2 regions of the Vibrio sp. DW001 genome follow, and region 1 is predicted to be linked to the other one. Evidence: predicted binding sites of a transcription regulator. Region 1 holds the regulator's gene; the other holds the start of a gene.

Region 1 (7,485 bases):
GCTAGAAGACCTTGGTCAAGCTAAGCGCGTTATTATCACTAAAGAGAACACAACGATCATTGATGGCCTCGGTCAAGAAGCAATGATTCAAGGGCGTGTATCTCAAATTCGTCAACAAATCGAAGAAGCAACGTCAGACTACGATAAAGAGAAGCTACAAGAACGTGTCGCGAAACTCGCTGGCGGTGTTGCAGTAATCAAAGTCGGTGCAGCAACTGAAGTTGAAATGAAAGAAAAGAAAGATCGCGTAGAAGATGCACTTCACGCTACTCGCGCAGCCGTTGAAGAAGGCGTTGTTGCTGGTGGTGGTGTTGCACTTATTCGTGCAGCATCGAAAGTCGTTGGTCTTGAAGGTGCTAACGAAGAGCAAAACGTAGGTATTCGCGTTGCACTTCGTGCTATGGAAGCGCCATTGCGTCAAATCGTTGAAAATGCGGGTGACGAAGATTCTGTCGTTGCTAATAACGTTAAAGCTGGTGAAGGTAGCTATGGCTACAACGCTGCGACAGGCGAATACGGTGATATGATTGCAATGGGTATCCTAGACCCAACTAAAGTTACTCGTAGTGCGCTACAGTTTGCCGCATCGGTTGCTGGTCTTATGATCACAACAGAAGCGATGATTACCGATATGCCAGCTAAAGATTCAGGTGGAATGCCTGATATGGGCGGCATGGGTGGTATGGGTGGTATGCCAGGCATGATGTAAGAAGGATTTAGCTTCTCGTCACTGAATGACTTGATAGCGGCGTTGATTGTGCTCATGTACAGACGTACATTCCGCGCATTCGCCTTGCTCTCAAGTCACACAGTTTAGAGAACCCTAAACCTTGTTGTAGTAAAAAACCGAAGTTTATCGCTTCGGTTTTTTTGTGCGAGTAGTAATGGTTTGCTCTTATCGTTGATAGTTTGATAGCGGCGTTGATTGTACTCATGTACAGACGTACATTCCGCGCATTCGCCTTGCTCTCAAGTCACACAGTTTAGAGAACCCTAAACCTTGTTGTAGTAAAAAACCGAAGTTTATCGCTTCGGTTTTTTTGTGCGAGTAGTAATGGTTTGCTCTTATCGTTGATAGTTTGATAGCGGCGTTGATTGTACTCATGTACAGACGTACATTCCGCGCATTCGCCTTGTTCTCAAGTCACACAGTTTAGAGAACCCTAAACCTTGTTGTAGTAAAAAACCGAAATTTATCGCTTCGGTTTTTTTGTGCGAGTAGTAATGGTTTGCTCTTATCGTTGATAGTTTGATAGCGGCGTTGATTGTGCTCATGTACAGACGTACATTCCGCGCATTCGCCTTGCTCTCAAGTCACACAGTTTAGAGAACCCTAAACCTTGTTGTAGTAAAAAACCGAAGTTTATCGCTTCGGTTTTTTTGTGCGAGTAGTAATGGTCTGCTCTTATCGTTGATAGTTTGATAGTTTGATAGCGGTGTTGATTGGGCTCATGTACAGACGTACATTCCGCGTATTCGCCTTGCTCTCTAGTCACACAGTTTAGAGAACCCTAAACCTTGTTGTAGTAAAAAACCGAAGTTTTATCGCTTCGGTTTTTTGTGCGTGTAGAAAATGGTTCAATTACTGGTTAGGCTTACCAAATATTAATTATAAGTTAGAAGAGAAGTGACGAAGTGCAAAGTACTATCCGGATACGACCATATGCCCCAGAAGACGCCTGTACGTTGAGAGCGTTGTTTTTTGATACTGTGCGTAGTGTAAATAGAAAGGACTACTCTGAAAGGCAAATAGAAGCTTGGGCATCAGATGAAATTACGCTTGATAGATGGCAGGTACTTCTGGATAAGCTTGTGCCTTTTGTCGCCGAAGTTGATAACAAGATAGTGGGTTATGCCGATCTTCAATCTGATGGGTTGATTGGCCATTTTTATGTCGATCACAATCATCAAAGTATGGGGATTGCTGGTGCTTTAATGCAACAAATCCTCCAGCAAGGTAATAAAAGCAAAATTCCTCGACTCTATTCACATGTCAGTATTACTGCGAAGCCTTTCTTTGAACACTATGGGTTTAAGGTAATAGAAGAGCGACAAGTGGATCTTAGAGGGCAAACACTCATTAATTATAGGATGGAGCTGCGATTATAAACCAATGCGCGTCTTTTCTTATGGCATAAAAAAAGCAGCGTAAACGCTGCTTTTTAATCAGTGCTGTTTGTGACGGTATTAACGTGTACCGTAAACTACGATAGTTTTACCGTGAGCAGAAATTAAATTCTGTTCTTCAAGCATCTTAAGAATACGACCAACGGTTTCACGTGAACAACCTACAATCTGACCAATCTCTTGACGAGTGATCTTAATTTGCATGCCGTCTGGGTGAGTCATCGCATCTGGTTGTTTTGCCAAGTTTAGAAGTGTTTGAGCAATACGACCCGTCACATCTAAGAATGCTAAGTCACCAACTTTTTGGCTAGTCGTTTGTAGACGGCTTGCCATTTGAGCTGAAAGACGCATCAAAATGTCAGGATTAACTTGAATAAGCTGACGGAATTTCTTAAACGAAATCTCAGCTACTTCACATGGTGATTTAGCACGAACCCATGCGGTACGCTCTTGATCTTCTTCGAATAGACCTAGCTCACCGATGAAGTCTCCTTGGTTAAGGTAAGAAAGAATCATCTCTTTACCTTCTTCATCCTTGATAAGCACAGCTACAGAGCCTTTCACAATGTAATACAGAGTTTCCGCTTTTTCTCCAGCGTGAATAAGCGTACTTTTGGAAGGATATTTATGAATATGACAATGCGAAAGAAACCACTCTAACGTTGGATCGGTTTGAGGTTTACCAAGAACCATAATTATCTCACTATTATCTGTAGGGCCTGTGCCAGCAGCTTTCCTTTGCTGTATCCCCATATTATTGGTGACGTTAGCATAAGATTTTAAATTCATAGCTGCAAGCTACACATGTATATAGGTTAAGAATAGTATCCTTTTTTGCAGTCAATTTCTTGATTTTGATCGCCCTGATTTCCCGTTTCTCTAAGCAAAACTGTGCACATCGTCACGGTATCAGAACTAAACTGCATTCAGGCTCAATTTTTAGCCGATTTTCCCGGTTTCTATTAATTGTTGTAGAACCGGTCTGATTATTAATTCCATAGCAAAACTCATTTTTCCTCCTGGCACCACCAGAGTATTATGGCGAGAAACAAAAGAGCCATCAATCATGGCTAAAAGATATGGGAAGTCTACGTTCTTCATTCCACGTAATCGAATTACAACAAAGCTCTCGTCCAAACTCGGTATCGCTTTCGCGTTCAGTGGGTTTGAGGTGTCAACAGTTGGAACCCGTTGGAAGTTTATGTGAGTCCGTGAAAACTGAGGGGTAATGTAGTTAAGGTAATCATCCATAGAACGAACAATGGAGTCGGTCACGGCTTCTCGTGAATGGCCTCTGTCTCGCGTATCTCGTACAAATTTTTGGATCCACTCAAGGTTCACAATGGGGACCATGCCGATTAATAAGTCAACATGTTGTGAAACATTGATATCGCCATCGACAACTGCACCATGTAAGCCTTCATAAAATAGAACATCGCTATCTTCTGCTAAGTCTTGCCAAGGAGTGAATGTGCCGGGCATCTGATTATAAGGCACAGCCTCATCAAAGGAATGTAAGTATCGTCTTACTTGGCCTTGACCTTCATCACCATATTTTCTAAAAAACTGTTCAAGGGCAGGGAAGTTATTGGCTTCCGCACCAAAGTAACTTATGTGTTTGCCTTGTTCTTTGGCTTTTCGAATTTCAATGTCCATTTCCGGACGGGTAAATCGGTGAAAACTGTCACCTTCCACCCACGCGGCTTTCACGTCCATCATACTGAACATTTTTCTGAATGCTTCAGATGTCGTCGTTGTTCCTGCGCCAGATGAACCTGTAACTGCGATAATCGGATGTTTTGCTGACATGAGATTCCTTGTCGTTACATTGATGATAATGCTGATATGAAATTAGTGTATGAGATTCTATAAAAAGAATAAACGCTTTACTTTTTGTTATCAGAACTCGCGCTTGAGTTTTATGTCGACGGTTTCGTGAAGCTCAGAAAAAACAATCACCGCTTCTCCTGTTTTAAGCTGGGTTCGTACCTGATTGACTTTATCGTCTAAGGTGGTTTCGCTTTGGCCGTAATCTGTCCCCTCTCTCAATACAAACTCTTTGATTAGATTTTCAAGCGTCTCACTATCTATTTCTTGCCATGGAATGATCATAAAGCCTACTTTTATTCATGATGCGATGTGTTGGTAATACTTGGGTATTGCTTGTTCCAGCCAAAAAATGGGTTTAGTCAAGGTTCCGGACAAAAAGCCCACATGACCACCTTGTTTAAATAGGCGGTAGTGTATGTTTTTGTTCAATGGAAAGTTGGGTATTACCGCTTGAGTCATAAATGGGTCGTCTTCGGCATGAATGACCTGCAAGGGGATGTTGACCTTATTAATAACATGGATGCCAGAACATTGTTGATAATAATCGTTAGCATTTTTAAACCCATGTAACGGTGCCGTTATCATATCATCGAAGCCATAAAGCGTTTTTAAGGCCTTTAGATCCTGCGTTGAAACGCCAAGTTCCGACACAAGTTGATTCTGTTTCTGTAACGCATTTTTCTTTAGAGAGGATAATAGGTAGTTTCGGTAAACCTTGGAAAATCCTTGTTCAATTCTTGATGAACATGCCTCTAAATCAAGAGGTGCAGAAACGACGGTGGCCGCTTCTACTATAGGGTCGTGACTGTATTTGGCCAAATAATTAACCAGCATGTTTCCACCAAGCGATATACCAATGGCGACCTTCGGCTGATCTGGGAACATGTTTTGTATATGCTCTAAAAAGAAACGAGGGTCTTCGGTTTCACCTGAGTGATAGGCTCTTGCTAGTCGATTGGGTCTGCCGCTACAGCCTCGAAAATGCATCATGACAGATAGCCAACCCTGCTGAGAAAAAGCGTGCATCAAGCCATTGGCGTACGGACTCTCAAAGCTGCCTTCTAAGCCATGAAAAAGGACAAAAATAGGTTTTTCTTTTACCGTTGGGCTAGTCCAATCTTCACTCCAAGCAAGATCAAGGAAGTCGCCGTCTGGTGTTTCTAGTGTCTGCCATTTAGCATAAAAAAGCGGTTGTTTCCGAATCATTCTTGGAATAACGGTCTGTACGTGAGGATTGGTTAACCCTCTTGCTGCGTTAAACTCGGTCATAAAGTAAAGTCACTGATTGGGGTACTATCTAATAAGGCTTTTAACTTAATTAGCCCAGCTTCTACTTGATCTTGATCGATTGGAGAGCTTAATGCAAGTCGTACGGCAGGAGGTACATTCGCGGCTGGCGGCGTAAATAGTTCCGCTGACTTTACGATAACGCCATCATATGCTGCTTTTTGGACAAAGTCGCTTAAGCGCCAATGGTCAGGCAGTGTTAACCAAAGGTGGAAGCAGTCGTGGGTGTATTGGAGTTGAAAATTAGATAAATAGGTCAGCGCGAGTTCTAGCCTTCCTCTCATTTCAGTCCGGATATAATCTAAGGTATGTTCAAGTTTGTTGGAACGAAGCAGCTCACAGGTTAATGCGGTAAGTAATGGACTAATCATCCAGCTATGGTTTTGCAACGTAATACTAAGGTGAGGGTGCAGTTTACTGGGGGGTTGAATGTAACCCACACGTAACCCCGGAGCGAGACATTTGGAAAAAGCACCAATATGAAAAACCTGTTCAGGTGCTAAGTTAACCATTGGTGGTGGGGCATCTGCTGGAAGAAGGCCATTCACATCGTCTTCTATGACATATAGATCATGTCGTTTACAGATGTCTAGTATAGCGATACGCCGCTCTAAGGACATGGTTGCTGTTGTAGGATTTTGTAATGTAGGGGTTAAATAGATAAATCGAGCTTGAAATTGCCGGCAAGCCGCTTCAAGCGCATGAGGGATAATCCCCTCTTCATCCATTTCAATACCTTTAACGGTTAGCTGTTTCTGTTTGGCTAAACTAATCAAACCAGGATACGTAAGCTTTTCCGCTAAAATGGTGTCTCCTGCTCGAGTGAATGCCTCAAATACCATCTGCATCCCATGCTGTGCACCAGAACAAAACAACAATCTTTCTGCGTCAAGTTGAACGCCATGTTCATTTAGCCAATCAGCCACAATCTCTCTATGGGAGTCAATGCCCGTTGGTTTTTGATAGATCATAAACTGGTTGAGCGCTTGGGGTGATTGAGCGACCTTCTCCATTGCTTCTTTTAGCATGTCGCTGCGGTCAAACATAGGAGGGATATTGAAGCCGAAATTGCATTCGTTTGACTCATAATTATCCCCTTGATCAAATGCCCAATATGCCTTTTTTTTGTCTACCACATAGGTGCCAGCCCCGACTCGTGCTTCCACTAAGCCTTTTCGTTCTGCTTCGGAGTAAGCTCGTGTCACCGTGCCAACGGTGACACCTAATTTGTCGGCCAATAGGCGATGGGTGGGTAGTTTATCGTTCGCCACTAAATGACCGGCTTCAATTTGCTCAGCCAATCGCTCTGCGATCTGTTTGTATTTAGGCGTTTTGTTTGTATCGGATAACTGAAAATCTATGATTGTCATGGTGACAATAAATCCTTTGATCTTTAGATGATGCATTGTTATGGTCATTTTGTACGCAAAAAACGAGAAAATCAACCAGAAATTAGAAATTGTACCGATACAATGTCTAGGGTGTGAGGAATACAAAATGGAATGGCAATTTTTTATCTCAATAGCGATGTTCGCGATTGTAATGACAGGAACACCGGGACCAAATAACGTCATGTTAACGGCTTCAGGTGCCAACTTTGGCTATCGACGATCTTTGCCACATGCCTTTGGTATCGGTGTCGGTTTAATGAGCATGATTCTATTGTTGGCTTCAGGCCTTGGCCTCATCTTCCAGCAATACCCGGTTATACAAGATGCGATGAAATGGGTGGGCAGCAGTTATTTATTTTACTTAGCTTGGAAAATCGCTAATGCAAAACCCGTTTCCGAACACGGAGATGCAGGTAGTAAGCCAATGACATTTGTGGAGGCGGCGTTATTTCAGTACCTTAATCCCAAAGCATGGATGATGATGGTCACGGCAATAGGCTCATTTTCATTGCAAGGTAATGAATATTGGTGGTCAATATTGGTTATTGCGGTAATTTTTTGGATTACTCAGATACAAACGTCATCTATTTGGGTTGGTTTTGGAACATTAATTGGTCGCTGGTTATCAAGCACACTTGCTTGGAGACGATTTAACCTTTGTATGGGATCGTTGACTGCTATTTGTGTTGTGTTTATTTGGTAAAAATCCTTTCTTCAATTTGATCTTAAGCACAGGCATATGATTTGTAATGGTTTAATATAGATTGATATTAAACTAATTGGATATTAAATTATGCAGAAAATTAAGGTTTTAGTGATTTTGGCATTGGTGATGGTGTCGAGTGGATGC
Region 2 (7,485 bases), 1.1 Mb from region 1:
GTATTTAGATCGCCGCCATCCGAGCTATTCGTAATGGCTCTTGTGTTTTTTATTTGATAACGATGTAGAAAATAACAATAAATAAGCGTACCTAGCCGTGTCATTGTTTATACTACGCCGAGAAATGTTGAACGAGTTGATCCGATGAATGAGAAACGCCGAGTACCAAGAAAAGAGATGTCTATCAATCGTAAAACAGAGTTGGTTGATGCGACCCTTAGGGTAATAGCATCTGATGGCGTGAAGGCGGCGACAGTTCGCTCGATTGCAGAAGAGGCGAAAGTGACACAAGGGTTGATTCGTTATCATTTTAAAAGCAAAGATGAGCTGATCATCGCGGCTTACGAAAAGCATATGACTAATCTGATTGACGTTGCTGCTCGTGGGTCGAATGGCCATTACTCTTCAGCAAAAAAACGCTTGGCGATGTTTGTACAAGCCTCGGTTAGACCGCCCATTATTGATGCGCAGGTGATAGCGATATGGGCTGGATTTTTTCAGCTTTTGTTTCATAATCAACCGATGCGCGAAAGCCACAAAAAAACCTACCACTTGCTGCGGAACCATATCCAACAGTTGATAGCCGATGTGTTTTCTGAAGAGTCCAGAGAGACAACGGACAAAGAATTGCGTCAGTTAAGCATTGCCTGCAATGCTGTTTTGGATGGTCTGTGGATAGAAGGTGGTATTATCCCTGATGAGTTCATGACTAACGAGCTAGTTGAAACTGCGATTAGGGGCTTTAGTGCACTGACAGGGGTTGAGCTAAGTCGCTATTTGAGTGTTGAATAACGTAGCATAACTTTACGTCGATGAATCTCCCATGAGTTCGACACGTTTTTCTAGGTCTCGTTTGACTATGTTGATAGCCTGTAGCGCCACAACAGGGTCAACCTCATTACTTTCTAGCAGATAGATAAGATCCACTGCCAGTTTTATCTCTTTAGGAGCGGTATCGATATCGTTGTTGTTAGCAATGGTCATGTAAAGTCCTTTAATTTAGCTATCTGTTCTTCTATCTCTTCTCTAGAGTGTTGGCAACGAATTAGACGATCTCTCGCCGTATTGAATACGACGTCGGCCGCGTGTTTATCTTCGGTTGCCGCTGTGTTGACTATGTTTTGTTTTTCATCGACTAACGTTCGCAGACGATGTTCCCACTCCTGATGTTGTATCAGGTTCTGTTGAAGTCTCTTGAGTGACAGACGCTGTGTTGATGCATTTCCTGGGCGAAGATTGGTGGAGATCTCTCGAGATATTGCACTTATCTGATCGAGCAGTTGTTCAGTCAAGTATTCAGCTTGCCTAGGGGTAAGTGCTTTCTCTCCATTAATATATGATTCATTTTTACCCAGTATCGTTTTGAATGTGGCTAGAGCCTCTTGTACACAAGGTGAGAGCAGTCGTGATCGACAGCGGAACAACTTGTCGTCAAAAAGCGCTCTAGGCTGGACGCCGCGTTGGACGTCCAATTTCTTGGCTGTGTTTGCAAGATCATCTAAAACGGTTTTAATTCGACTGAACTCATTCATGCAATGCTATACCGATATCTGAAAGTGACATTCAGCTAACCGACAAATCGGCAAACCACGCATCATAACCAAGTTTAATGGAGAGAATACTGACAACAGTAACAAACACGGGCCGAATAAACGTCGCACCGAAGCGGATGGCGGAGTGAGCCCCAACAAAAGCGCCAGCCATTAGACAGACACCCATGGTTAGGCCTAAGACCCAATTAATGTGTCCCAAGAAAGCAAAGGTGACGAGCGATGTGAAGTTACTTGTAAAGTTCATTGCTTTTGAAAGGCCAGAAGAGAGCAGTATATTCATACGATAAATCGCCATGCTGCTGACTATCCAAAATGCACCCGTTCCGGGTCCTGCTACACCGTCATAAAACCCCAAGGTTAATCCTTGTATCCACTGGACTTTATTCAATCTCTTACTAGGCTTTGGTAATACGTTTTCGTTTGCCTCGGGCGTTTTATGCCAAATGGTATAGATAGCGGTTGCCAAAATGATCACGGGTAATGCTTTTTCTAGCCACTCAGTACTCAACGCATCGACAACAAGCGTACCGATTGTCGCGCCGATTAAGGTTGAATAAAAGGCGTGCTTCCATAGTTCTGGCGTAAAGAGCCGCTTTCGATAAAAAGTGACCGCAGCGGTTGAAGAGGCAAAGGTTGCCGCGAGTTTATTCGTCCCTAAAGCAATGTGAGGTGGTAGCCCAATTGAAAGCAAGGCCGGTACGGTTAACATGCCACCGCCACCTGCTACTGCATCTATAAATCCGGCGGCGAATGCAACCAAAGCCAAAATAACCAACATGGTTGGTTCCAACATTTCCATAAATTTTCCGGTACCTGACTTTAGTCAAATTACTTTAAACAATTTTTATTCAATAGTTCGTTTAAATGGGGGTAATGCGTCGAGCAATAGTTTTCCGTATCGTTTACTCACCACTCTTCGATCAAGAATGATAACTCTACCAGAATCTTGTTCTTTACGCAGTAAACGGCCAACGGATTGAATGAGTTTTTTGCTGGCTTCTGGCACGGATATCTGCATAAAAGGATTACCACCCCGACTTTCAATATATTCTGAATGGGCTTGCTCCACCGGCGAGGTCGGAACCGCGAAGGGAATTTTGGTAATGATAAGGTTCTCAAGCAGGTTACCAGGTAAATCGAGACCTTCTGAAAAACTGCTTGTACCAAACAACACACTTGTTTTGCCGCACTGTATCAGTGTTTTATGTTTATTTAGAATCTCTGTTCTTGACGATTGTCCCTGAACCTGCAGCGTCCAACCCTTCTTTTTAAAGTGAGCGGAGACAATTTCGGTGACTTGTTTCATCTGCCAGTATGAAGCAAATAGAATTAGGTTCGCTTTGTCTTCTATTACTAAGCTTGGCAGAAGCTCCGCTAAGTACTCGGTAAACTCAGGAGCCTGCGGTTCATATTTCATCGCGGGTATAAGTAGCACAGCATTATCTTGATAATTAAATGGCGAAGCCAAAGCTAAAAACTGTACACCATCTTCTTTCTTTGCGCTTACACCCGCTTGACGACAGAAAAAATCAAAAGAGTTCAGCGCGCGGATTGTAGCTGAAGTCAGTACCGCACCGACACATCGACTCCATATTTGTTGATCTAATTGCCAGCCGACCTCCAACGGTGAAACGTTTACAATGAAGTCTCCTTCTCTATCTGGGCTTAGTTCTAACCATTTAACTAATGGAGCGCCTTTTTCTTTTTTAGGTTCGGCCATTAAATGCCACACCTTAGCCAAGTTTTCTAATCGTTGACTATAAAAGCCGATCTCCGCTAATGTCGGTTCCGCAATTTTATTAGAAAGCTCACCGTCTTTAAGCCTTTCGGCTATAAGGTCGGCTATTTTTCCAAGGGCTAGGCTGGCCTTACCTGACAAAAGCTTCAATTCCTTGGATTGCAGCTCTAACCACTGAGGTAAGTCACCGTGTTCAAATCGATAGGCTTTGTCTTCGAATTGAGTCGCATCAAACTGTTTACTTAATTGCGTTAAAGCAGGTACTAGCTCTTGTACTGAATCTTGCAATTCATTACGAAAGCGATTGACGCGCTTTTCGTCGGCCAAGCTGGTAAATTTGCTTGAAGACTGATTCAGTTTTTCTAACCAAATGGCCGCACCTTTCAAACTTGCGGCGGCAGACGAGTGGTCTCTAGCCACTTTCGGTAGGTGGTGGGCTTCATCGAAGATATAAATAGTATTGTCAGGTTCTGAAAGAATGACACCTCCACCAAGCTCGATATCCGCCATGACCAAACTATGGTTAGCGATAATGACGTCATTCTTGTCAAGTTCAGCGCGCGCTTTTTGAAATGGACATCCTCTATGGACAGGTAAGCCGTTATTGCAGCTATGCTTATCGCTGACAATGGTCAGCCAAATCTCATCTTTAATTGGCTTTGGCCACGCATCTCTATCACCGTCCCATTTACCTTCCATCAGTGCGCGGTGCATAGCTTCTAGCAATTCAATGTCTTTTTTCTTTGGCTTGGTTTCAAAAATAGCAAGCTGCCCGCCATCTGCACCATCTGCGCCACATGCGGTGGCCAGTTTTTCTGCACAGCAATAGCGTTGTCTGCCTTTTGCGAGGACAAATGAGAACTCTAAATTGGTAATGCGTCTAAAAAGAGGCAAGTCTTTGTCTAAAAGTTGTTCCTGTAGCGCCACAGTTGCAGTAGAGATAACTATCTTTCGATTGTTCAACACAGCGCATGGGATCGCTGCCATCAAATAGGCGAGGGATTTGCCTATTCCTGTTCCTGCTTCCGCCACTATTATACGATTTTTTTTATGGTAGTCCCCTGACAACGTTTTCGCTATTTCTGCAACCAAATAGTTTTGTGCTCGTCTAGGAACGAAATCATCTAATTGGTGTTGTAGGTTTTGATAGCTATCGCGAATCGATTTTTGGACTTTAGGATTATGCATAACACGGCCAACTTTTGAGAATGGCGCAGTTTAGCACAGCCAAGTCCTTGGCTCTATTGCTCAAGAATATGTGAGAACTATCACGAAGCATATTAATGTGACGCTATTATTACCCATTTTATTTAGATAAGAATTTATTTTTATTGGCTATTTATCGTGTTTGTCAGGAGATTTGAATCACAAATTTAGTTCTTTTCTGACTAAAACTAGATCAAGCTCACAAAAAAAAACTGAACCTTCTTAGATGCTACGTTAGAGGAATGTGATGTAATATAAAATGCTAATATTTTATATTTTCCGGATATTTATATTGTAAAAAGCTATTATTTTAATTTTATTCGATATTATCAACCATATACATCCTATTGGAGTCGGTATGAATTTGATGCGAATGGTAGTGTAAATAATTACTTTACTGAATGAAATTAATGCTAACCTGTTGTTTTATATTAATTTATGTATTTTTATTTTTATTTTTTTAGGTGTTTGACATGAGGCGATTTCTTTTGCAATCTAGGTTTCGAAATTTAGTGGTGATGACGGCTAGCCAATTTGGTAAAACGTTGTCACCAATAAAATAAAAAAAGGAAACCAAAAAAGGATTTCCTAAATTTTCTTAAGAAAAGGCAGTGGTTTACTATGAAAAAGACTCTATTAGCATTATCAGTACTTCTTGCGTCAACGGCAGCTAACGCAGGAGTTGAAGTTTACAACAATGATGGCGCTACAGTTAACATCGGCGGCGACCTAGAAGTTGTTTATCTTAAAGGTACAGCAGACAACTCACACGTACAGCAAGAAATCCAAGATGCAGACATTAAATTTGACGTTCGCTACGCAGTAAGTGATGAGCTTTCTGTTGGTGGTTACTGGGAATTCCAAGGTGACGACGGCGGCACTACTCAAAGCGGCAGCTCAAACATGGGTGACGTTTACTTTGCATTCTATACTGCATCTGCGGGTTCGTTCAAAGTCGGTGACTTATGTAGCATCGGTGATGACCTAGGTCTTGGTAATGATTTCCAGTTTGGTACTACTACTACAGTTGAACAAGCTGACGTTTGTGGCGACGAAACTGTACGTTGGGATTACTCTAGCGACATGTTCTACGTATCAGCTGCATACCGTGATGACCAACGTTCTGATGACACAAAAGCTGATTTGTTCGATATGAAAGCTGGTGTAACAATGGCAGGCTTCGACCTAATGGGTTACTACGGCACTTCAAACAAAGCTGACCAAGATACTTTTGCTCTAGAAGCAAGCTACGCGTTTGCTGCTGCTAATGTTGGCCTTGCTTACTACGATGTAGAAGATACAGCTAACACAGTAGCTATTACTGCTGACTACACTATTCAGAAAGTAACACTTTCTGCAGGTGTTGATTGGGTTGATGTTGAAGTTGGTGTTACTGATAGCGATGGCGTTGTTATCCTCGACTCAACTAACTACTTCGTTAACGCAGGTTATGCAATTGCTCCAGCTACAACGCTTTACGCTGAAATTGGCGGCAACGACCTAGATGATAGCGAAGTTGGCTATGCTGTAGGCGCTAAAGTAGAATTCTAATCTGAAACTTTAGTTTCAAATAGAATCCAAAAAAACCACCCATAGGGTGGTTTTTTTATTGCGTGAATAAATACCGTCTACGGGCTTGGCTCTACTACGTAGAATCGGTATCATGAAGCGGAATGACAATTTTAGTGTTTGAATAAATTAAGGAATAATATGAAACGCATATTCTATGTGCTAATTGGTTTAGTGCTATCAGGTGCCGTATCGTCAGCTGAGTTGATCCCAGGTAAAAATATACGGATTTTGGTAATAAATGAACAAGAACCTGAATCTTGGAGTGGCCCCTTTGAACTAAAGGACGGGTTTACTCAGGTGGTAGTAAGAGTATCTGCGCGGCTCGGAAAAGGTTCAAGTAAGAAAGTGTTTGACTCTGCCCCATTCATAATGATGTTTGAATCCAATGGACAAGACCTAGAAATTATTGCACCTCAAATGAATAATTACGAATGGGCAACACGACATTTTGAAGGCGTACCAAAAATGAAATTGGTCGATTCGAATGGGGATGTAGAATATACCTACCAGAAACTCGAAGGTAAAGATGGCTTTATGCCATATCAAGATGTGCAAGAACTTGTTGTGGAACACAACCAGAACAACGCCATCTTCTTCGGTAGCGAAGCTGAAATCACAGCGAAAGCGGAATTAGCGGCAGTTGCAGCAACAACCGTTGCGGCAGGAAGTTCTGCTGGACATGACAGTGCTTCAAAAGGAAACTTACCTAACGATGGTGTTAACCTCGATCAACTAAAAGCTTGGTATCTAAAAGCCTCTAAAGCCGAGCGTAAAGAATTCCGTAGATGGATGATTGACCAAGAATAATCCTTTATTCAGACAACAAAAAACCGCCAATAATTTGTTATTGGCGGTTTTTTGTTGTCTGAATATTATTCCCAATACGAAAACGTTTGCTTTTTACCGTCATATTGCTGTTACAAATAACAAAGGCTAGAATTGGACATACGCCCTTACTAGCAGCAGAACCTTTCTATGAAATTTCCCGGTCAACGCAAATCTAAACACTATTTTCCCGTTAATGCGCGCGATCCTTTAGTGACTCAAGTACAAACTAATAAAAGGATGACAAGAACGCATATCATTGGGATTGATCAGACATTAGTGGATATCGAAGCTCGAGTGCCCGATCATTTCATCGAAAAATATGGTCTCAGTAAAGGTCATTCTCTGGTTATTGATGACGAAACAGCGGAAGCACTTTATCAGCAACTAAAACGCGATGAGCTGATAAGTAATGAGTTTGCGGGCGGAACCATAGGAAATACGCTACATAACTATTCCGTTCTTGCTGATGACAAGTCGACCCTGTTGGGAGTGATGAGTAAAGACATTGAAATTGGCAGCTATGGCTATCGCTATTTGTGTAATACCTCTAGCCGTATGGACCTTAACTACCTCCAATCGGTCACGGGT

Evidence for each region. The regulator CRP, encoded in region 1, controls carbon source genes, mostly activating them, when cyclic AMP is high. The targets are predictions, from matches to a motif close to TGTGANNNNNNTCACA.
Region 2: the regulator CRP is predicted to act here: its motif matches at 4,549-4,564, upstream of dinG (ATP-dependent DNA helicase DinG).

What each region holds. Positions count from the first base shown of each region.
Region 1 covers NZ_CP091975.1:3,503,341-3,510,825, reverse strand. Annotated here, with positions in the region: gene groL (chaperonin GroEL) at 1-709, shown strand, start outside; gene L3V77_RS16045 (hypothetical protein) at 762-935, opposite strand; gene L3V77_RS16040 (hypothetical protein) at 932-1,105, opposite strand; gene L3V77_RS16035 (hypothetical protein) at 1,272-1,496, opposite strand; gene L3V77_RS16030 (GNAT family N-acetyltransferase) at 1,636-2,109, shown strand; gene crp (cAMP-activated global transcriptional regulator CRP) at 2,188-2,820, opposite strand; gene L3V77_RS16020 (phosphoribulokinase) at 3,067-3,936, opposite strand; gene L3V77_RS16015 (YheU family protein) at 4,027-4,239, opposite strand; gene L3V77_RS16010 (hydrolase) at 4,255-5,226, opposite strand; gene L3V77_RS16005 (PLP-dependent aminotransferase family protein) at 5,223-6,614, opposite strand; gene L3V77_RS16000 (LysE family translocator) at 6,742-7,338, shown strand; gene L3V77_RS15995 (hypothetical protein) at 7,429-7,485, shown strand, end outside.
Region 2 covers NZ_CP091975.1:2,423,474-2,430,958, reverse strand. Annotated here, with positions in the region: gene L3V77_RS10995 (ABC transporter permease subunit) at 1-34, shown strand, start outside; gene L3V77_RS10990 (TetR family transcriptional regulator) at 145-792, shown strand; gene rsmS (pleiotropic regulatory protein RsmS) at 805-984, opposite strand; gene L3V77_RS10980 (primosomal replication protein) at 981-1,532, opposite strand; gene L3V77_RS10975 (TSUP family transporter) at 1,564-2,352, opposite strand; gene dinG (ATP-dependent DNA helicase DinG) at 2,398-4,479, opposite strand; gene L3V77_RS10965 (porin) at 5,119-6,048, shown strand; gene L3V77_RS10960 (DUF2057 family protein) at 6,208-6,876, shown strand; gene L3V77_RS10955 (inosine/guanosine kinase) at 7,045-7,485, shown strand, end outside.